Aquabacterium sp. OR-4: one gene and its partner. The protein of the gene in region 2 interacts with the protein of the main gene of each other region in a pairwise test. Links are inferred from orthologs where the notes say so. Each region holds a gene or a part of one and is shown on either strand. Other genes may lie near its edges.

Region 1 (10,087 bases), on a different replicon or contig from region 2:
GCGGTGCAGGCGATGTCGGCCTCGGTGGTGATGGCCGCGTCGGCCGCGGGCCAGGCTGCAGCATCGGCCGCTGGCGCTACCGCCAGATCGGCCGCGGTGAGCCGCCGCACGGCCGTGCCATGCACCTGGCGCAGAAACACCGGCGTGGCCCCCAGCGCGGCGGCCAGCCGGCGCTGGTTCTCACGCACGGCGTCGGGCGCATCCACGTCGGTGCCGGGCCATTGCCAGGGGCGCAGGTTCAGGCTGTCGAAGGGCGGCTGGCTGACACCGCCGGCCCGGGTGCTCATGGCCGCCACCACGCCGGGTGGCTCGGGCCAGTCGGGCAGCAGCAGTTGCGCGGCCAGGCCGGCATCGCCGCCACCATGGCCAGCGGCCACGGCGGCAGCGGCGGCCGGCCCGGGTGCAGGCAGGCGGCTCACGCCGCGTCGGGGCAGGCCGAGGGCTGGGTCTTGGCGAAGGCGTCAAGCGCCATGCAGGCCTCGAACACGCGCATCACCTGCGGCACATGGCTGGTCCGGCACTCGAAGCGCTGGGCGTTGAAGATCTGCGGCACCAGGCAGCAATCGGCCAGCGTGGGCGTGTCGCCATGGCAGTAGCGGCCCGGCAGCGTGGCCAGCTGGCGCTCCACCGCCTCGAGGCCGCTTTCCACCCAGTGGCGGTACCAGCGGTTCTTGTCGTCCTCGGACAGCTTGAGGTCGTGCGTGAGGTAGCGCAGGACACGCAAGTTGTTCAGCGGATGGATCTCGCAGGCGATGTCCTGTGCGATGGCGCGCACACGGGCGCGGCCCAGCGCATCGGCCGGCAGCAGCGGCGGTTGCGGATGGGTCTCGTCGAGGTATTCGATGATGGCCATCGACTGGCTCAGCCGCGCGTCGCCGTCCTCGAGCAGCGGCACCAGGCGCGAGACCGACACCGCGACAAAGCGCGCCGCGCTCTGCTCGCCCTTGACCAGGTGCACCGGCAGGTAGTCGTAATCGAGGCCCTTGAGCGCCAGCGCGATGCGCACGCGGTACGAGGCCGAGGAGCGGAAGTAGCTGTGCAGCTGCATCGACATGGGTGTTCTCCGGAAGGCCGCAGTGTTCAGCGCACGGCCACGCGCAGCGTGCCCAGGCCGGCGATGGCGCCTTCCATCAGGTCACCGGCCACCACCGCACCCACGCCGGCGGGGGTGCCGGTGAAGATCAGGTCGCCGGGCTGCAGGGTCCAGGCCTGGCTCAGCGTCTCGATGGTCTCGGCCACGTTCCAGATCAGCTCCGACAGGTCGCCCTTCTGGCGCGGCGTGCCGTTCACCGCCAGCGTGATGGCGCCGCTGGCCAGCGCGCCGGTCTGGGCGATGGGCACGATCGGGCCGATTGGCGCCGAGGCATCGAAGGCCTTGCCGATGCACCAGGGGCGGCCCTGCTTCTTCATGTCGTTCTGCAGGTCGCGGCGGGTCATGTCCAGACCGACCGCGTAGCCGTAGATGTGCTTCAGGGCATCGGCCGCGGCGATCTGGTGGCCGCCGGTGCCGATGGCCACCACCAGCTCGATCTCGTGGTGCAGGTTCTGGGTCAGCGGCGGATAGGCGATGGTGCCGGTCTCGCCCTCGGCCACCGGCACCACCGCGTCGGCCGGCTTCATGAAGAAGAACGGCGGCTCGCGGCCCGAGAAGCCCATCTCCTGGGCATGCTCGGCATAGTTGCGGCCCACGCAGTAGATGCGGTGCACGGGAAACAGCCCGCCGCCGGCCACCGGCACGGTGGGCTGGGCGGGCGGCGTGAAGACGGCTTGGGCGCTCATGTCGGCGTCGGGGTGGGTGGCAACGATCATCGATGATGCCACGCACCCCCGCTAAACTCGGCCGCACCATGCTCGAGACGCGTCGCATCAAGCACTGCCGCCAGTGCGGCACCCCGGTGGCCTACCGCGTGCCCGACGACGACAACCGCGAACGCGCGGTGTGCGGCGGCTGCGGCACCATCCACTACGAGAACCCGCTCAACGTGGTGGGCACGGTGCCGGTATGGGGCGAGCAGGTGCTGCTGTGCAAGCGCGCCATCGAGCCGCGCTACGGGTTCTGGACCCTGCCGGCCGGCTTCATGGAGCTTGGCGAGACCGTGGCCGAAGGCGCCACCCGCGAAACCACTGAAGAAGCCGGCGCCCGCATCGAGCTGCAGGGCCTGCTGAGCATGCTGAGCGTGGTGCGCGTGGGCCAGGTGCACCTGTTCTACCGCGCGCGCATGCTCGACGCCGCGCTCGACCCCGGCCCCGAGACCCTGGAGGCGCGCCTGTTCCACGAGCACGAGGTACCCTGGGACGAGATCGCCTTCCGCACGGTGCGCGACACGCTGCAGCACTTTTTCGCCTGCCGGCGCGCCGGCGGCGACTATCCGCTGCACATCGGCAGCATCTAAGGGCAAGTGGCCACACTGGGGCGCCCGGCCCTGCGGGCACGCAGGGCCACCCGCCACTCGGCCTGGCTCAGGCCAGGGTCGCGGCGGGCAGCGGGGTCACCGCCGGCCCGGTGGCGGCGTCGAAACCCAGCGACCACAGCACGTCCAGGTCTTCGGCCGCACGCACGCCCTCGGCGGTGACGCTCAGGCCCACGCCCTGCACCAGTTGCACCAGGCCATGCAGGTAGCGCCGTGCATCGGCGGCCTCGGCGCCGGCAATGCCGTTGACATAGCGGGCGTCGATGCGCACGCAGTCCAGGCCCAGATCGGGCAGGCCCTGCCCGGCCGACAAGGCGGCACCGGCATGCTCCAGGCCCAGCATCACGCCCAGCGGGCGCCAGCGGCGCGACAGCTCGCGCAGGCGCTGCGGTGCGTCCAGCGCCAGTGATTCGGGCAAGTCCACCCACAGCCGGCAGGCGGCCTCGGGGGCGGCCGCCAGACGCCGCGTGGCGGCCTCGACAAACACGCCCGAGGCCAGCGAGGCGGCCGCCATGTTGATGCAGCGGGCCTGGCCATCGCGGGCAATCGCGGCCAGGGCCAGCATCAGCGCGCGTTCGTCGATGGCGGTGCTGAGCTGGCTGCGCACCGCCTGGGCCAGCCAGCGCGCGGCCGGCTCGTAGGCGCCGCCGGCCACCAGCTGCACCCGCAGCGGGCTGTCGAGCATCAGCGTGCGGCCGTCGGGTGTGCACACCGCAAACTCGCCCAGGCGCACCCGCCCCTGCGACAGCGCGCGCATCAGGCGGCGGTGCCAGCCGGTGGATTCGTCGTCGGCGGCCAGCAGCTCGCTGGCGGCGCCCGAGCCCAGCTCGGCCGCGGCCTCGGCGTCCACCACTGGCGGGCAGGCGGCTTCGGCCTCGGCGCGGCGCAGTGCGGCCTCGGCCTGGGCCAGGCCCGCCTCGGCGGTGTGGCTGGCCAGCACCTCCACCGCGGTGGCCACCACGCGCGCGGCGGGGTCCACCACCACCAGGCCGGCCGACACCGCGCGGCGCAGGGCCTGCAGGGTGTCGCCGGCCACGCCGCCGGTGGGCAGCAGCAGCGCGAAGTCGCCACCGTCCAGGCGGCCGATCAGGCAGTGGGCCACGCGCTGCGGGTAGTTCTGCAGCACCTGGGCCACGGCCTGCAGCACGCGGTCGGCCGAGCGCCGGCCCAGGCGCTGGTTCATGCCGGCCAGATCGGCCAGGCGCAGCAGCACCAGGGTCACCCGCGGCGGCGCGTTTTCGCCGTGCAGCAGGGCGTCGAGCGCGGCGGTGAAGTGGCGGCGGTTGGCCAGGCCGGTCAGCAGATCGTGATGGGCCTGCAGGCGCAACGCCTCGAGCTGGGTGGCCTGCAGCGCAAACAGCGCGCCCAGGCGTTCGTGCAGGCGATCCAGGCCATCGGCCAGCGGTGCCAGCTCGGGCAGCGCCGGGTGCCGCACCGGCCGGTAGCCGGCATCGCCCAGGCGCTCGGTCTGGGCCAGGGTGTCGGCCACCGCGCTGCGCAGGCGCGCACGCTGGCGGGCAAACAGCGTGGCCACCGCCAGCATGGCCGCGGGTACGGCCAGCAGCAGCACCTGCAGGGTTTGCCACAGCAGGCCCAGCAGGTGCGAGGGATCGGTCCAGGCCTGGACCAGCAGAACCCGGCCGTCGACCTGCAGGCCGCGCGGGGCCGGTTCGGCCGGCAGGCGCAGCGCGGCCATGAACCAGGCGGGCAGCGCCTGGGCGCCGGCATCGTGCCGGCCGCGGCCAAGCAAGCGGCCCGCGCCGTCGCGCACCTCGGCCTGCGCCCAGCCGGCGGCCAGGGCCCAGGCAGGCATCTGTTCCAGCCGGTGCGGCAGCGTGCCCGGCGCACGCGCCAATGCCTCGGCGAGTGCCGCGGTGGCCGCAGCGTGCTGGCGGGTGACCTCGCGCTGCACCAGCCCACCCAGTGCGGCGGCCAGCAGCAGGGCGGCCAGCAGCGGCACCGCCAGCGCCATCAGCAGCCGGCGATGGCGCTGGGCCCAGGCCGGCATGCGGCCGCCAGACCGGGCTTCGGACCAGGCGGGCAGCAGCGGCAGTGGAGGTGAATCGGCAGACAGCATCCGAGGGCGGGCGACAGTGGGGCCATGCTCCGCCCGCCCGGGCAAGGGTGCCGGGGCCGGACAGGCTCTGTCAGGTTTTCGTCCCGCCCGGCGCCAACTTGAACGCTGGGACTTTGCCGCCGCTCGGCGCGGCGCCCGGCAGAGCGCCGGCTGCCGCGGCTCAGCGCCGCTGCGGCGGCAGGTCGGTGCAGCTGCCGTGGGCCACCTCGGCGGCCATGCCGATGCTTTCGCCCAGCGTGGGGTGCGGGTGGATGGTCTTGCCGATGTCCACCGCGTCGGCGCCCATCTCGATGGCCAGCGCGATCTCGCCGACCATGTCGCCGGCATGCGTGCCGACGATGCCGCCGCCCAGGATGCGGCCGTGGCCATGGGCCTCGGGCGAGTCGTCGAACAGCAGCTTGGTGAAGCCTTCGTCGCGGCCGTTGGCAATGGCGCGGCCCGAGGCCGTCCACGGGAACAGGCCCTTCTTGACCTTGATGCCCTTGGCCTTGGCTTCATCCTCGGTCAGGCCCACCCAGGCCACCTCGGGGTCGGTGTAGGCCACGCTGGGAATCACGCGGGCGTCGAACTGGGCCTTGCTGTTACCAGCGGCCACTTCGGCGGCCACATGCGCCTCGTGCACCGCCTTGTGCGCCAGCATCGGCTGGCCGACGATGTCGCCAATGGCGTAGATGTGCGGCACGTTGGTGCGCATCTGCGCATCCACCGGGATGAAGCCGCGCTCGCCCACCACCACGCCGGCCTTCTCGGCGCCCAGCTTCCTGCCGTTGGGCGTGCGGCCCACGGCCTGCAGCACCAGGTCGTAGGTGGCCTCGCTCTTGCTGCCGTCCAGGCCCTCGAACTGCACCGTGATGCCCTCGGGCCCGGCGCTGGCGCCCACGGTCTTGGTCTTCAGCATGATCTTGTCGAAGCGGTCGGCGTTCATCTTCTGCCACACCTTGACCAGATCACGGTCGGCGCCCTGCATCAGGCCGTCGAGCATTTCCACCACATCCAGCCTGGCGCCCAGCGTGGAGTACACCGTGCCCATCTCCAGGCCGATGATGCCGCCGCCGATGACCAGCATGCGCTGGGGCTGCTGGCGCAGCTGCAGCGCGCCGGTGCTGGTGACGATGCGCGGATCGTCGGGCAGGAAGGGCAGCTTCACGGCCTCGGAGCCGGCGGCGATGATGGCGCTCTTGAAGCGGATGGTCTGGGTCTTGGCCTCGGCGCCCTCGCCCACCTGCACACTCAGGTGGTGCGGATCGGCGAAGGTGCCGTTGCCCTGCACCACCGTCACCTTGCGCATCTTGGCCATGGCCGCCAGGCCGCCGGTGAGCTTGCCCACCACCTTGTTCTTGTGCGCCAGCAGCTTGCCGAGATCCACCTTGGGATCGGCGAATTCGACGCCCAGGTCGGCGAAGTGCCTGACCTCGTCCATCACCGCGGCCACGTGCAGCAGCGCCTTGCTGGGGATGCAGCCCACGTTCAGGCACACGCCGCCCAGCGTGGGAAAACGCTCGACCAGCACGGTCTTGAGGCCCAGGTCGGCCGCGCGGAAGGCGGCCGAGTAGCCGCCGGGGCCGGCGCCCAGCACCAGCAGATCGCACTCCAGATCGGCACTGCCGGTGTAGCTGGCGGCCTGCGGCGCGGGCGTGGCGGCCGGCGCCGGCGCAGCGGCCACCGGTGCCGGGGCGGGTGCAGGTACAGCAGCAGGTGCAGCAGCCGGGGCCGGCGCCGCAGCGGCGCCTTCGGCCACCTCAAGGCTCAGCAGCACCGAGCCCTGGTTCACCGTGTCGCCCATCTTGATCTTGAGCGCCTGCACCACGCCGGCGTGGCTGCAGGGGATCTCCATCGAGGCCTTGTCGCTTTCCACGGTGACGAGGCTTTGCTCGGCGCGCACGGTGTCGCCCGGCTTGACCAGGATCTCGATCACCGCCACGTCCTTGAAGTCGCCGATGTCCGGCACGGTCACGTCAATGAGGGCCATGGTGTTGTCAGCCTTTCAGTTTCAGCGTGTGGGTCCGCACCGGACCCGCCGAGTTCTTGTCGAATTCACAGCCGGCGCGCACGCCGGTCTCCACCAGTTCACGCGCCGAGCGCACCCGTTCGAAGCTGGCCTGCATGGCCCCCAGCGCAAACGCCCGGCCCGAGCCGATGGCCCAGAAGCGGTCGAACTCGAACACCTCGCGGTACGAGTAGACGCCGAAGATGCCGCGCGCATTGGCGATCAGGATCGTGAACTGGCTGCTCTCGTAGGGGTCGGCATCGTCTTCCTTGGTGTTCAGGAAGAAGTGCTCCTTCAGCTTGGGGTGCAGCTTCAGGAAGGTGTCGAACACCTCGTCGCGCGAGTGCAGCTTGAGCTCGTCGGCCGGCAGCGTGCCCAGCGCCCGCCGCAGCACGGGAAAGTGCGCGGTGGTGCCGGCCATGCCGATCCACGAGTCGCCGATGCGAAACAGCTTGTCGTTGGCCTCGTAGCCATGGGCCAGGCGCGTGTCGCCAAAGGTGACCAGCGCGTCGGCCGCGATGGCCACCTGGCCGCCCTTGCGGGCCACACAGATGGTGGTCATCTCGCGCCGGCCTTACAGCGCGATGCGGCGGAAGTCGGCCAGCAGCGAGGCGAAGTAGACGTTGAAGCGCGCTGCCGCGGCACCGTCGATCACGCGGTGGTCCCAGCTCAGGCTCAGCGGCAGCATCAGGCGCGGCGCGAACTGCTTGCCGTCCCACTTGGGCTCGATGGCGCTCTTGCACACGCCCATGATGGCCACCTCGGGCGCATTGATGATGGGCGTGAAGTAGCGCCCGCCAATGCCGCCCAGGCTGCTGATGCTGAAGCAGCCGCCGCTCATGTCGGCCGGGCCCAGCTTGCCGTCGCGCGCCTTCTTGGCCAGCTCGCCCATCTCGGTGCTGATCTGGAAGATGCCCTTCTTGTCGGCATCCTTGATCACCGGCACCACCAGGCCGTTGGGTGTGTCGGCGGCAAAGCCGATGTGGAAGTAGTTCTTCAGCACCAGGCTGCCGTCGCCGTCCAGGCTGGCATTGAACTCGGGGAACTTCTTCAGCGCGGCCACGGCGGCCTTGATCATGAAGGCCAGCATCGTGACCTTGACGCCGCTCTTCTCGTTCTCCTTGTTCAATTGAACGCGGAAGGCTTCGAGATCGGTGATGTCGGCATCGTCGTGGTTGGTGACATGCGGAATCACCACCCAGTTGCGGTGCAGGTTGGCGCCGCTGATCTTCTTGATGCGCGACAGGTCCTTGCGCTCGACCGGGCCGAACTTGGCAAAGTCGACCTTGGGCCAGGGCAGCAGGCCCGGGAACGCGCCCTCGCCGCCGGCCGCAGCGGCGGGCGCCGGGGCCTTGGCCTTTTGCGCCGCGGTCATCACCGCGCCGGCCATCACGTTCTTGACGAAGCCCTGCACGTCGCCCTGCGTGATGCGGCCCTTGGGTCCGCTGCCGGCCACCTCGGCCAGCGGCACACCCAGCTCACGTGCCAGCCGGCGGATCGTCGGCGAGGCATGCGGCAGCTGGCCGGTGGGGGCGCCGCCAGGCTGGTGCGCCGGCACAGCCGCCACCGCCGCAGCCGGGGCTGCCACGCTGGCCGGGGGTGCGGCGGCCGGGCTGGCCGCCGGAGCGGCCGCGGCCGCAGCCACCGGCGCCGCCGCGGCGGGGGTGGCGGGGGCGGCGGGGGCGGCGGCAACGCCGGCCACTTCCACCAGGGCCACCAGCGAGCCCTTGCGAACCTTGTCGCCCAGCGTCACGCGCAGCGCCTTCAGCACGCCGGCGTGGCTGCTGGGGATCTCCATCGAGGCCTTGTCGGACTCGACCGTGATCAGGCTCTGCTCGAGCTTGATGGTGTCGCCCGGCTTGACCATCACCTCGATCACCGCCACTTCGTCGAAGTCGCCGATGTCGGGCACCAGCACCTCGACCACGCCGCCCGATGCGGCGGGGGCGGCCGCGGCCGGCGCCGGCGCCGCAGCGGCGGCCACCGCCGCCACCGGGGCTGCCACGGCCGGGGCCGGGGCCGGTGCGGGTGCGGGCGCCGCAGCGGCGCCGCCGGCCGCCTCCAGCATCAGCAGCAACGTGCCCTGGTTCACGGTGTCGCCGATGGCCACCCTGAGCTCCTTCACCACGCCGGCATGGCTGGACGGAATCTCCATCGAGGCCTTGTCGCTCTCCACGGTGATCAGGCTCTGGTCCACCGCCACGGTGTCACCGGGCTTGACCAGCAGTTCGATCACCGCCACGTCCTTGAAGTCGCCGATGTCCGGGACCTTGACTTCCACGATTGCCATAGTGCTTGTCTCCGAGGTCTGGTGGCTGTGATCAGGCGTACAGCGGGTTGATCTTGTCGGCCTTGATGCCGTACTTCTGGATCGCCTCGGCCACCTTGGCCAGCGGCAGCACGCCGTCGTCGGCCAGGGCCTTCAGCGCGGCCACCACGATGTAGTGGCGGTTGACCTCGAAGTGCTCGCGCAGCTTGCTGCGGAAGTCGCTGCGGCCGAAGCCGTCGGTGCCCAGCACCTTGAAGCCCGTGCCCTTGGGCAGGTAGGCGCGCACCTGCTCGGCATAGCTGCGCATGTAGTCGGTGCTGGCCACCACCGGGCCGGCGTGGCCGGCCAGTTGGCGGGCGATGAAGGGCAGGCGCGGCGCGTCGGTGGGGTGCAGCAGGTTGTGGCGCTCGGCATCGGCACCGTCGCGGGCCAGCTCGTTGAAGCTGGGGCAGCTCCACACCTTGGCGGCCACGCCCCAGTCGGTGGCCAGCAGCTGCTTGGCGGCCATGCTCTCGCGCAGGATGGTGCCCGAGCCCAGCAGGTTCACCGCCGGCTGGCCGGCCACGGTGGGCGCGTCCTGCAGCAGGTACATGCCCTTGATGATCTGCTCCTCGGTGCCGGCCACCAGGCCGGGCATCGGGTAGTTCTCGTTGAGCAGCGTGAGGTAGTAGAAGACGTTCTCCTGCTTCTCCACCATGCGCTTGAGGCCGTGCTGCATGATCACCGCCACCTCGTGCGCGAAGGTCGGGTCGTAGCTCACGCAGTTGGGAATGGTGCCGGCCAGGATGTGGCTGTGGCCATCTTCATGCTGCAGGCCTTCGCCGTTGAGCGTGGTGCGGCCGCTGGTGCCGCCCAGCAGGAAGCCGCGCGCCTGCATGTCGCCCGCCGCCCAGGCCAGGTCGCCGATGCGCTGGAAGCCGAACATCGAGTAGTACACGTAGAACGGCACCATGATGCGGTTGCTGGTGCTGTAGCTGGTGGCTGCGGCAATCCAGCTGGCCATGCCGCCGGCTTCGTTGATGCCTTCCTGCAGGATCTGGCCGGCCTTGTCCTCGCGGTAGTACATCACCTGGTCCTTGTCGACCGGGGTGTACTGCTGACCTGCGGGGTTGTAGATGCCGACCTGGCGGAACAGGCCTTCCATGCCGAAGGTGCGCGCCTCGTCCACCAGGATGGGCACCACGCGCGGGCCCAGCGCCTGGTCACGCAGCAGCTGGGTGAGAAAGCGCACGTAGGCCTGGGTGGTGCTGATCTCGCGGCCTTCGGCGGTGGGCTCGAGCACGGCCTTGAAGGTTTCGAGCGAGGGCACGGTGAAGTGCTCTTCGGCCTTGGTGCGGCGGTGC
Region 2 (10,304 bases):
GCGCCTCGGCCCAGTGCGCGGCCAGCCACTCGGCGCGCCCGGCCGGCAGGCGCGGGTTGTTGTGGCGCAGGCGCTGCGCCACCTCGGCCAGGCTGGCGTAGGGCTTCAGGTGCTGCGGGGTCTTCAGCTCGTCCAGCCATTGCGCCAGGCGGCCGGGGGCCTGCTCGGCGGGCAAGTCGGGCAGGCCGAAGCCTTCCAGGTTGACCAGGCGGCGGATGCGCTGCGGCCGCACGCCGGCATAGGCCATGGCCACATTGCCGCCCATGCTGTGGCCGATCAGGTCCACCGGCGCATCGGGCGACAGCGCATCGAGCAGGCCATCGAGATCGCCCAGGTAGTCGGCAAACCAGTAGGCGTCGGTGCCCGGTGGCGCCAGCGTGCGGCCAAAGCCGCGCCAGTCGGGCGCGATGACGCAGGCCTCGTCGCCCAGCGCGTGCAGCGCATCCACCACGAACTGGAACGAGGCGCCCACGTCCATGTAGCCATGGGCCATCACGCGCAGTGGCACGCCGTGCTGCGGCTCGCCCCACTGCAGCAGGTGAACCTGCAGGCCGCGCACCGGCACAAAGCGGCTGCGGGCCTGGCGCAAGGCGAGGTAGGGCGTGGCGGTGGCGGGCGCGTTCATCGGCGCGCACTGTAGGCGGCGCGGGCCGGCGCTGCTGGCGCGGCTGCGACAAGCCCCGATGCCAGAATGCCCGGCATGAGCCCTGCCGCCGCCTTCAACCTGCGCCCCGCCGAGCCGCGTGACCTGCCCGCCATCGTGGGCCTGATCACCGAGCTGGCCGAGTTCGAAGCCCTCACCCACCTGCTGGCGGTGACGCCCGAGACGCTGGCGCCACACCTGTTCGGCGACAAGCCGGTGGCCGAGAGCGTGGTGGCCGAGGTGGCGGGCAGCGCGCCGGGCGCCGCGCCGCGGGTGGTGGCCTTTGCGCTGTTCTTCACCAACTTCTCGACCTTCCTGGCCAAGCCGGGGCTGTACCTGGAAGACCTGTACGTGCAGCCCGCGCACCGCGGCATGGGGCTGGGCCGCGCGCTGCTGCAGCACCTGGGCGCGCTGGCGGTGGCGCGTGGCCATGGCCGCTTCGAATGGAGCGTGCTCGACTGGAACGCCAACGCCATCGCCTTCTACGAGAAGATGGGCGCCACGGTGATGCCCGACTGGCGCATCTGCCGCGTGGCCGGGCCGGCGCTCGCCGCCTTCGGCCCGAAAGGCTGACGCACACCGCCCCAAGCCGGCAGCCGCCGCGGCGGCGGCGAAGCCGCTTCGGGAGCTGGGGCCTATCCCGCAGCCAGCATCACCAGCATCTCGGGCGAGATGCCCGACTGCATCATCTGCCCGCTGATCACCGACTGGATGGCGTGGCCCTTGACCGAGGTGTCGCGGCGGATCGGCTGGCTCAGCTTGTTGCCGGCCGGCGAGCTCATCACCGCCACCACCGGCGTGGTGACGGTGGGGCCGCGGCGCACCACCAGGCCGCATTCGCCCGACTCGAGCCGCACATAGCAGCCGGGCGGGTAGACGCCAAACTCCTTGACCAGGGCCGCGGTCATCGGGTGGCCGGGGTCCTGCATGAACATCTGGCGCCCCGCCACATCGGCGGCCATGGCCTGGCGCGAGCCGCGCGGGCTGAGCTTGGCGGTGTAGATGTCGGCGCGCCGCACCAGATCGGCGGTGTCGCTGATCTGGCGCAGGCCACCGGGGTAGCCGCTGCCGTCGGGCGCCTCGTGGTGCTCGGCCACGGCGCGCAGCCACTCGGGGTCGGTGACGCCGCTCAGTTCGAGCATCAGGCGGCTGAAGTCGGGATGGGCCCGCACCGCGTCGCGCTGCTCGTCGCTGAGCGGCGTGCTCTGCCGGGCCAGCTCGCCCTGCAGCTCGAGCATGGAGATGTTCATGGTCAGCGCGGCCTTGAAGGCGCGCTGCGCGTCGTCGGCCGCCCAGCCCAGGCGCTGGGCCACCAGCAAGGCGGTGATGGCGGCATGCATCGAGCGCGTGATGCCGTACTGCGCCATCGCGTTGCCCTCCTGGCGCAACACCTGGAAGATGGCCAGGTCGCGGTCACGCTCGATCAGCGTCAACACGGTGGGCGTGGCGGCATCCAGCGCGTTGACGAAACCCTCGTCGCCGGCGGCATGGCGCAGGGTCTCGCCCAGCTGGTGCAGGTTGCGGTTCCACAGGCCCGGCAGCTCGTGCGGCTTGGCGCGGCGGGCCTCGGCGGCCGGATCGGCCAGCTCGGCAATGTCCACCAGCGCGCCACGCTCGAACAGCAGGCACATCTGCTCGTAGTTCTCCACCAGCTGGCCGCGCGCCAGCAGCAGCGTGCGGTCGGCGTCGTAGACGTTGAAGGGCAGCGAGGCGGCAATGGCCACCCGGTGCTTGAACTGCGACAAAGGAGAAAACTGCAGGTTGGACGGCATGTAACGGCTCGCTGAGAGGGCTGTCAGAACTGATCGGCGCGACCTGTCTTGGGGCGTTATCGGGTGGCCACTGCAAGACTTGAGGGGCGATCTCAATCGGTTGCAGGTGAATTCCCTCAGCGCCGGGGCCCGGGTGCCTGCCCACAATGCCGGCGCATGAAGCATGTCGTCGACCGCCACGCCGCCCTGCACGGCAGCTTTCGCTGGCAGGTGCCGGCGCAATTCAACATCGCCGAGGCCTGCTGCGGCCGCTGGGCGCGCAGTCGGCCGCGCGCAGTGGCCATTCGCTGGCAGCGCGAAAACGGCGAACGCGGCACGCTCAGCTACGGCCAGCTGCAGGCCCTGGCCAACCGCCTGGCCCACGCGCTGGCACGCCGCGGCGTGCAGCGTGGCGACCGCGTGGCCATCGTGATGCCGCAGCGGGTGGAAACCGCGGTGGCCCACATGGCCGTGTACCAGCTGGGCGCGGTGGCCATGCCGCTGTCGATGCTGTTCGGCCCCGAGGCGCTGGAATACCGGCTGCGCGACAGCGGCGCGCGCGTGGCCATCGCCGACGAGAGCGCCATCGCCCACCTGTGCGCCGCGCGCCCGGCCTGCCCCGACCTGGCCTGCGTGGTCGCGGTTGGCCAGGCGGCCGGCCAGGGCGATGTGGACTGGGCGGCCGCCCTGGCCGCCGAGCCCGACCGCCACGACCCGGTGGCCACCGGCGCCGACGAACCCGCGATGCTGATCTACACCAGCGGCACCACCGGCCCGCCCAAGGGCGCGCTGATGCCGCACCGCGCGCTGATCGGCAACCTCAGCGGCTTTGTCTGCAGCCAGAACTGGTTCCCCGCCGTGCTCGGTGCAAAGCCCCCGCTCCGGGGCGGGGGGAGCGGGGGTGGGGGGCCACAGTTCAGGGCAAAGCCCAGCGGCTGGGGATCAGGAGACGCCTTGCGTCTTCTGGTCACCAGCCGACTGGGCCTGGACCGGCGGGCTAATGGACGCGCTGCTGCCCACGCTGTACTTCGGCCAGCCCATCGTGGCCTACCAGGGCCGCTTCGACCCCGAGCGGGCGCTGGCGCTGATGGCCGAGTACCGGGTGACGCACAGCTTCCTGTTCCCCACCGCGCTGAAGGCCATGATGAAGGCCGTGCCCGAACCGAAGCAGCGCTACAGGCTGCACCTGCGGGCCGTGATGAGCGCCGGCGAGGCCGTGGGCGATGCGGTGTTTGCCTGGTGCCAGCAGGCGCTGGGCGTGACGGTCAACGAGATGTTCGGCCAGACCGAGATCAACTACATCGTCGGCAACTGCACCCGCAGCCTCGATGCCCAGGGCCGCCCGGCCCCCGGCTGGCCGGCCAGGCCCGGCAGCATGGGCCGCGCCTACCCCGGCCACCGCGTGGCGGTGATCGATGACAGCGGCCACGAATGCCCGCGCGGCACGCCCGGCGACGTGGCCGTGCACCGGCGCGATGTGCATGGCCAGCCCGACCCGGTGTTCTTTCTCGGCTACTGGAACAAGCCCGAGGCCACGGCCGCCAAGTTCACCGGCGATCCGGCCGATTCATGGTGCCGCACCGGCGACACCGCGGTGATGGATGCCGACGGCTACCTCTGGTACCAGGGCCGCAGCGACGACGTGTTCAAGGCCGCCGGCTACCGCATCGGCCCCAGCGAGGTCGAGAACTGCCTGGTCAAGCACCCCGCGGTGGCCAATGCCGCCGTGGTGCCCAAGCCCGACGCCGCGCGCGGCGCGGTGGTCAAGGCCTATGTGGTGCTGGCCCCCGGCTGCACCGGCGATGCCGCCCTGGTGGCCGCCCTGCAGCAGCATGTGAAAGGCCGGCTGGCGCCCTACGAGTACCCCAAGGAGATCGAGTTCATCGACGCGCTGCCGATGACCACCACCGGCAAGGTGCAGCGGCGGGTGCTGCGGCTGCAGGAAGAAGAGCGCGCGCGGGCGGCCGGCGTGGCCTGATCGACTCGCCGCCGGTCAATCCACCGGCGTCAGCTTCGCCACCGCCAACGCCAGCCACTTCGGCCCGTGGCGGCCGAAGTTGACCTGGGCACGCGCGTCGGCGCCAGAGCCTTCCAGCGTGATCACCACGCCTTCGCCGAACTTGGTGTGGAACACCGACTGGCCCACGCGCAGGCCGTGGCCCGACTTGGCGGCCTGGGCGTTGGCCATGGCGGTGGGCACCGGGCCGCCGCCCATCATCGGCGCGTCGCGGCCGGCGCCGTAGCCGTCGCGGCCACCCCAGGCGGGGCGGTCGCCGTCGCGGGCGTTCGAGCGCGCGTCCTGCCGGCCGGCGCCGACGATGCCGCCCGGGCCGCTGCCGCGCTGCCAGGCCTGCTGGTACTCCTTGGCATAGCCCGAGCCAAAGCCCTGGTGGCGCGGGGTCAGCCACTTCAGCGCGCCCTCGGGCAGCTCGTCCAGGAAGCGGCTCTTGACGTTGTAGCGCGTCTGGCCATGCAGCAGCCGGGTCTGGCTGTAGCTGAGGTACAGGCGCTTGCGTGCCCGGGTGATGGCCACGTACATCAGCCGGCGCTCTTCTTCCAGGCCGTCGGTGTCGCTCATCGCGTTTTCGTGCGGGAACAGGCTTTCTTCCAGCCCGGTGATGAACACCGCGTCGAACTCCAGGCCCTTGGCCGAGTGCACGGTCATCAGCTGGATGGCGTCCTGCCCGGCCTGGGCCTGGTTGTCGCCGGCCTCCAGCGCCGCATGGGTCAGAAAGGCCGCCAGCGGCGACATGATCTCGCCGGTCTCGGCATCGGGCGCCAGCGGGGCGGCCGGGGCCGGCGCCGCGCCATCGCTGCCGGCGGCCAGCGTGCCGGGGCCGATCTCGTCCACCGGCAGGGCCACGGCATCCTTGCCAAAGCCCTCCTGGGTGACGAAGGCCTCGGCCGCGTTGACCAGTTCATCGAGGTTCTCGATGCGGTCCTGGCCTTCCTTCTCGGTGCGGTAGAAGTCGACCAGGCCCGAGCTGGCCAGCATCTGCTCGATGATCTCGCGCAGCGTGAGGCCGCGGGTGCGCTCGCGCAGGCCGTCGATCAGGCCGTTGAAGCCCAGCAGGTTGGCACCGCCCTTGCCCGCCACCGCGGCCACGCTCTGGTACAGGCTGCGGCCGCTCTGGCGCGCGGCGTCCTGCAGCAGCTCCATGGTGCGCGTGCCGATGCCGCGGGTGGGAAAGTTCACCACCCGCAGGTAGCTGGTGTCGTCGTTGGGGTTCTCGATCAGGCGCAGGTAGGCCAGCGCATGCTTGACCTCGGCACGCTCGAAAAAGCGCAGGCCGCCGTACACGCGGTAGGGCACGCCGGCATTGAACAGCGCGCTTTCCAGCACCCGGCTCTGCGCATTGCTGCGGTACAGGATGGCGATCTCGATGCGCGCCAGGCCGCCGCGGTGCAGGCCCTGCGCTTCTTCCAGCAGCCACTGGGCCTCGGCGTAGTCGCTGGTGGCCTCGTGCACGCGCACCGGCTCGCCGGGGCCGGCCTCGGTGCTGAGGTTCTTGCCCAGGCGCTTGGCGTTGTGGGCGATCAGCGCATTGGCGCTGTCGAGGATGTTGCCGAAGCTGCGGTAGTTGCGCTCCAGCTTGATCATGTGGCGCACGCGGTACTCGCGCTCGAAGTCGGCCATGTTGCCCACCTGCGCGCCGCGGAAGGCGTAGATGCTCTGGTCGTCGTCGCCCACCGCAAACACGCTCTGGCGCAGGCTGCCGCGGGCGCGGTCGCCGCTGTTCTCGGGCGGCGCAAACATCTTCAGCCAGCGGTACTGCAGGCGGTTGGTGTCTTGAAACTCATCCACCAGCACATGCGCGAAGCGGTGCTGGTAGTGCTCGCGCAGCGAGGGGTTGTCGCGCAGCAGCTCGTAGGTGCGCAGCATCAGCTCGGCAAAGTCGACCACGCCCTCGCGGTGGCACTGGTCTTCGTAGGCGCGGTACACCTCGACCATGGTGCGGGTGTTGGGGTCGTGCGCATCCACGTCGCCGGGGCGCTCGCCCTCCTCCTTGCGCGCGGCGATGAACCAGCTCACCTGCTTGGGCACGAAGCGCTGGTCATCCAGGTTCATGGCCTTGATGATGCGTTTGACGGCCGAGAGCTGATCGCCGGTGTCCAGGATCTGGAAGCCCTGCGGCAGGCCGGCCAGCTTCCAGTGCGCGCGCAGGAAGCGGTTGCACAGGCCGTGGAAGGTGCCGATCCACATGCCGCGCACGGGCACCGGCAGCATGGCGCTCAGCCGGGTGAGCATCTCCTTGGCGGCCTTGTTGGTGAAGGTCACGGCCATCAGCCCGCCCGGGCCCACCTGGCCGGTGGCCATCAGCCAGGCGATGCGGGTGGTGAGCACGCGGGTCTTGCCCGAGCCGGCACCGGCCAGAATCAGCCCCGGCTCGGCGGGCAGGGTCACCGCCGCCAGCTGCTCGGGGTTCAGGCCCTTGAGCAGCGAGCCGGTGCCGGACGCACCGGAGGTCGGGGGAACATCATCGTGAAAGGGCGGCGCATGCATCGGTGGATTCTAGGAGGGGGGTGGCTGCTGGCCGCCGCGCTTGCACAGCCGGCCCTGGCCGCCCGGACGCCCGCCCCGGCCCTGGCCCGCCGGGCCTGCCCGGCCGCCACGGCGGGCGGCATCGAACGCTTCATCACCGCCGACTGTGCGGATTGCTGGGCCGCGGCGCTGGGCGGGGGCGACGGGGCCGGCCCCGACAGCCTTGCCGCCGCCCCCGCCCCTGCCCGCCGCTGGACGCTGGACTGGCTGCTGCCGCGCGGCGCCGACGCGGCGATGGCCGCCGCCGCCCTGCCCGAGGCCAGCGAGCGCAGCCAGCGCGCCGGCCTGCCGGCCGAGGCCGCTGCGCCGGGCCCGAACCAGCGGCAAGCCGAGCGCCGCGCGCAGCGGCCGTGGCCGGGCCTGGCGCTGCGCGTGAGCTCGGGCCCGGCCTGGCAGGGCTACTTCGGCCTGCAGCTGCGCGTGGCGGTGACCCAGGCCACGCGGCTGCCGGCCGGCAGCACGGCCTGGCTGGCGCTGGTGGAGCACCTGCCGGCCGGCCAGGAGGGCTCGGCCCTGCCGCGCCAGCTGGTGCGCAGCGTGGCCGGCCCGCTGCCGCTGCAGGCCCTGCGCGCCGGCCAGCCGCTGAGCCACCTGCAGGCCCTGCGCTGGCCCGCGGGCGCGCAGCCCGAGCGCCTGCGCGCGCGCGGCTGGATCGAGGCCGCCGACGGCCGCATGCTGGCCATGGCCGGCGACCGCTGCGATTGACCTCGCATCGCCCGCCACAGCGCGGTGTCGGCCCTTGGGCCCGGCAGCGCCCCGGCCCCTGGTGCTTTCCCTAGCGGCCGTGAACTTTCAACTGTCGTTCAGGCTTGCATCCTTACATTTGCCGACTGCAGCGACGCAGGGGCCTGGCCACGCCCACCCGTGCCGCGTCGCAAGACGTCCAACCAACAACATTTTCTGGAGGTGACATGTCCCCACTTCTGAGACTTTCCGAAGCGATCGATTGGCTGACCGATCGTTTCGGCGTGCTGGCCAAGTGGGCGGTGCTGCTGTCGTGCCTGATCAGTGCCGGCAACGCCGCCTTCCGCTACGCCTTCGACAACAGCTCCAACGGCCTGCTGGAGATCCAGTGGTACCTGTTCGCGGCCTGCGTGATGCTGGGCGCCGCGCAGGTGCTGCGCGTCAACGAGCATGTGCGCGTCGATGTGGTCTACGGCCGCTTCAGCGGCAAGGGCCAGGCGCTGATCGACCTGGCCGGCTTCTGCCTGTTCCTGGTGCCGGTGATGCTGGTGATGATCCATTACTCCTGGCCGCTGTTCATGAAGATGTTCATCAGCAAGGAGATGTCCAGCAACGCCGGCGGCCTGATCCGCTGGCCGGCCATGCTGCTGCTGCCGCTGGGCTTCTCGCTGGTGCTGCTGCAGGGTGTGTCCGAGATCATCAAGCGGGTGGCCTGGCTGGCCCATAAATACAACGGCGAGTTCCACTACGAGAGGCCCCTGCAATGATCGCCATGGAGAACTTCGCGCCGATCATGTTCGGCGGGCTCATCGTCACGCTGCTGATTGGCTTTCCGGTCGCGTTCTCGCTGGCCGCGCTGGGCCTGGGCTGCGGCTTCTTTGCGGTGCACATGGGCTGGTTCCAGCCCGAGTTCCTGAGTGCGCTGCCACTCAATGTGTTCGGCATCCTCAGCAACGAGCTGCTGCTGGCCATTCCGTTCTTCACGCTGATGGGCTCCATCCTCGAGAAGTGCGGCCTGGCCGAGGACATGCTCGATTCGATGGGCCAGCTCTTCGGCCCGGTGCGCGGTGGCCTGGGCTACTCGGTGATCATCGTCGGCTTCATCCTCGGCGCCATCACCGGCACGGTGGCCGGCCAGGTGATCGCCATGGCCATGATCAGCCTGCCGGTGATGATGCGCTACGGCTACAACATGCGCTACGCCACCGGCGTATTGGCCGCCAGCGGCACCATCACCCAGCTGGTGCCGCCCAGCCTGGTGCTGGTGGTGCTGGCCGACCAGCTCGGCAAGAGCGTGGGCGACATGTACAAGGGTGCCTGGGGCCCCAGCATCCTGCAGGTGCTGATCTTCGCGCTCTACACCTTCATCCTCACCCGCGTGCGGCCTGACTACCTGCCCGGCGTGCCCAAGGAAGCGCGCACGCTGCAGGGCTGGGATCTGTGGAAGAAGTGCCTGCGCGGCATCGTGCCGTCGGCCTTCCTGATCTTTGCCGTGCTGGGCAGCATGGGCGGCCTGCCCGGCATCAACACCGCCATCTGCACGCCCACCGAGGCCGGCGCGATGGGCGCCGTGGGGGCCCTGGTGCTGGCCGGCATCCACCGCCGCCTGAGCTGGTCGCTGCTCAAGGACACCATGCTCGGCACCATGCGCATCACCGCCATGGTGGTGTTCATCCTGATCGGCTCGCGGGTGTTCTCGCTGGTCTTCCAGGGCGTGGATGGCGCGATCTGGATCGAGCACATGCTCTCGGGCCTGCCCGGCGGCCAGACCGGCTTCCTCATCGCGGTCAACATCTTCATCTTCTTCCTGGCCTTCTTCCTCGACTTCTTCGAGATCGCCTTCATCATCCTGCCGCTGCTGGCACCGGTGGCCGACAAGCTGGGCATCGACCTGATCTGGTTCGGCGTGCTGCTGTGCGTGAACATGCAGACCTCGTTCATGCACCCGCCCTTCGGCTTTGCGCTGTTCTACCTGCGCGGCATCTCCGACACGCTGTTCAAGAACAAGGCCCTGCCGCGCAAGGTCGAGTCCAAGGACATCTACCTCGGCGCCATTCCGTGGGTGGTGATGCAGCTGGTGCTGGTGGTGGTGGTGATCTTCGTGCCCGAGACGGTGACCGCCTTCCTCGACAAGCCGCAGGTCGTCGACATCGACAAGGCCAACAGCCAGCTCGAGCAGATGAGCCAGGACCAGGCGCCCGGCGCCAAGGCCGAGGAGAACGTGCGCGAGCTGTTCGGCCTGGACCCGGCCGGCAAGGCCGCGGCGTCGGCTCCGGCAGGCGCCGCATCGGCGGCCGCGCCCGCCGCCGCCGAGGAAGACCCGATGGAGGCCGTCAAGCGCAGCCTGCAGCAGGACAAGAAGCCCTGACCGGTGCCGCGGCGCCCTGCCCCGGGGCGCCGCCGCCGAAGCAACCGCCAACGCACAGGCGAAAGTAAAAGCAAAAGGGCCCTGCCGCGAGGCAGGGCCCTTTTTCATGGCCGCCGCTCAGAGCTTCTGGGCCTGCATGAAGTCGTCGAAGCTGGCTTCGGCGAAGCGGAACCACAGGTTCTGGTCGCGGCGGAAGTTGGCGTAGTCCTCGTACACCTTCTTCCAGTTCGGGTTCTTGGCGCTCAGGTCGCTGTACAGGGCCAGCGCCTCCTTGAAGGCCAGGTCCATCACGTCCTTCGGGAAGCGGAACAGCTT

What was found.
Region 1: the proteins of N4G63_RS14675 (region 2) and lpdA interact in binary tests that used the Escherichia coli proteins (3 or more experiments, as listed by UniProt). The link is inferred for Aquabacterium sp. OR-4 from one-to-one orthologs.

The regions. Positions count from the first base shown.
Region 1 is NZ_JAOCQD020000001.1:1,853,657-1,863,743, forward strand. What follows is about bases 4,054-6,991. They hold lpdA (dihydrolipoyl dehydrogenase), read right to left. Parts: upstream 6,458-6,991; coding sequence 4,649-6,457; downstream 4,054-4,648. Other genes in these bases: N4G63_RS08105 (EAL domain-containing protein), read right to left, coding at 4,054-4,488; N4G63_RS08115 (Ntn hydrolase family protein), read right to left, coding at 6,465-6,991. Outside these bases: peptidoglycan editing factor PgeF, read right to left, coding at 1-287; maiA (maleylacetoacetate isomerase), read right to left, coding at 416-1,048; N4G63_RS08095 (fumarylacetoacetate hydrolase family protein), read right to left, coding at 1,081-1,779; N4G63_RS08100 (NUDIX hydrolase), read left to right, coding at 1,848-2,393; more of N4G63_RS08105, read right to left, coding at 2,461-4,053; more of N4G63_RS08115, read right to left, coding at 6,992-7,037; aceF (dihydrolipoyllysine-residue acetyltransferase), read right to left, coding at 7,050-8,765; aceE (pyruvate dehydrogenase (acetyl-transferring), homodimeric type), read right to left, coding at 8,797-10,087. UniProt on the Escherichia coli protein: Lipoamide dehydrogenase is a component of the glycine cleavage system as well as of the alpha-ketoacid dehydrogenase complexes.
Region 2 is NZ_JAOCQD020000002.1:540,376-550,679, forward strand. What follows is about bases 4,144-7,298. They hold N4G63_RS14675 (UvrD-helicase domain-containing protein), read right to left. Parts: upstream 6,899-7,298; coding sequence 4,388-6,898; downstream 4,144-4,387. Other genes in these bases: N4G63_RS14680 (hypothetical protein), read left to right, coding at 6,893-7,298. Also shown: N4G63_RS14655 (alpha/beta fold hydrolase), read right to left, coding at 1-625; N4G63_RS14660 (GNAT family N-acetyltransferase), read left to right, coding at 692-1,216; N4G63_RS14665 (HD-GYP domain-containing protein), read right to left, coding at 1,279-2,415; more of N4G63_RS14680, read left to right, coding at 7,299-7,642; N4G63_RS14685 (TRAP transporter small permease subunit), read left to right, coding at 7,849-8,388; N4G63_RS14690 (TRAP transporter large permease), read left to right, coding at 8,388-9,989; N4G63_RS14695 (TRAP transporter substrate-binding protein), read right to left, coding at 10,107-10,304. UniProt on the Escherichia coli protein: A helicase with DNA-dependent ATPase activity. Unwinds DNA duplexes with 3'-5' polarity. Translocates on single-stranded DNA with 3'-5' polarity. Initiates unwinding more efficiently from a nicked substrate than double-stranded DNA.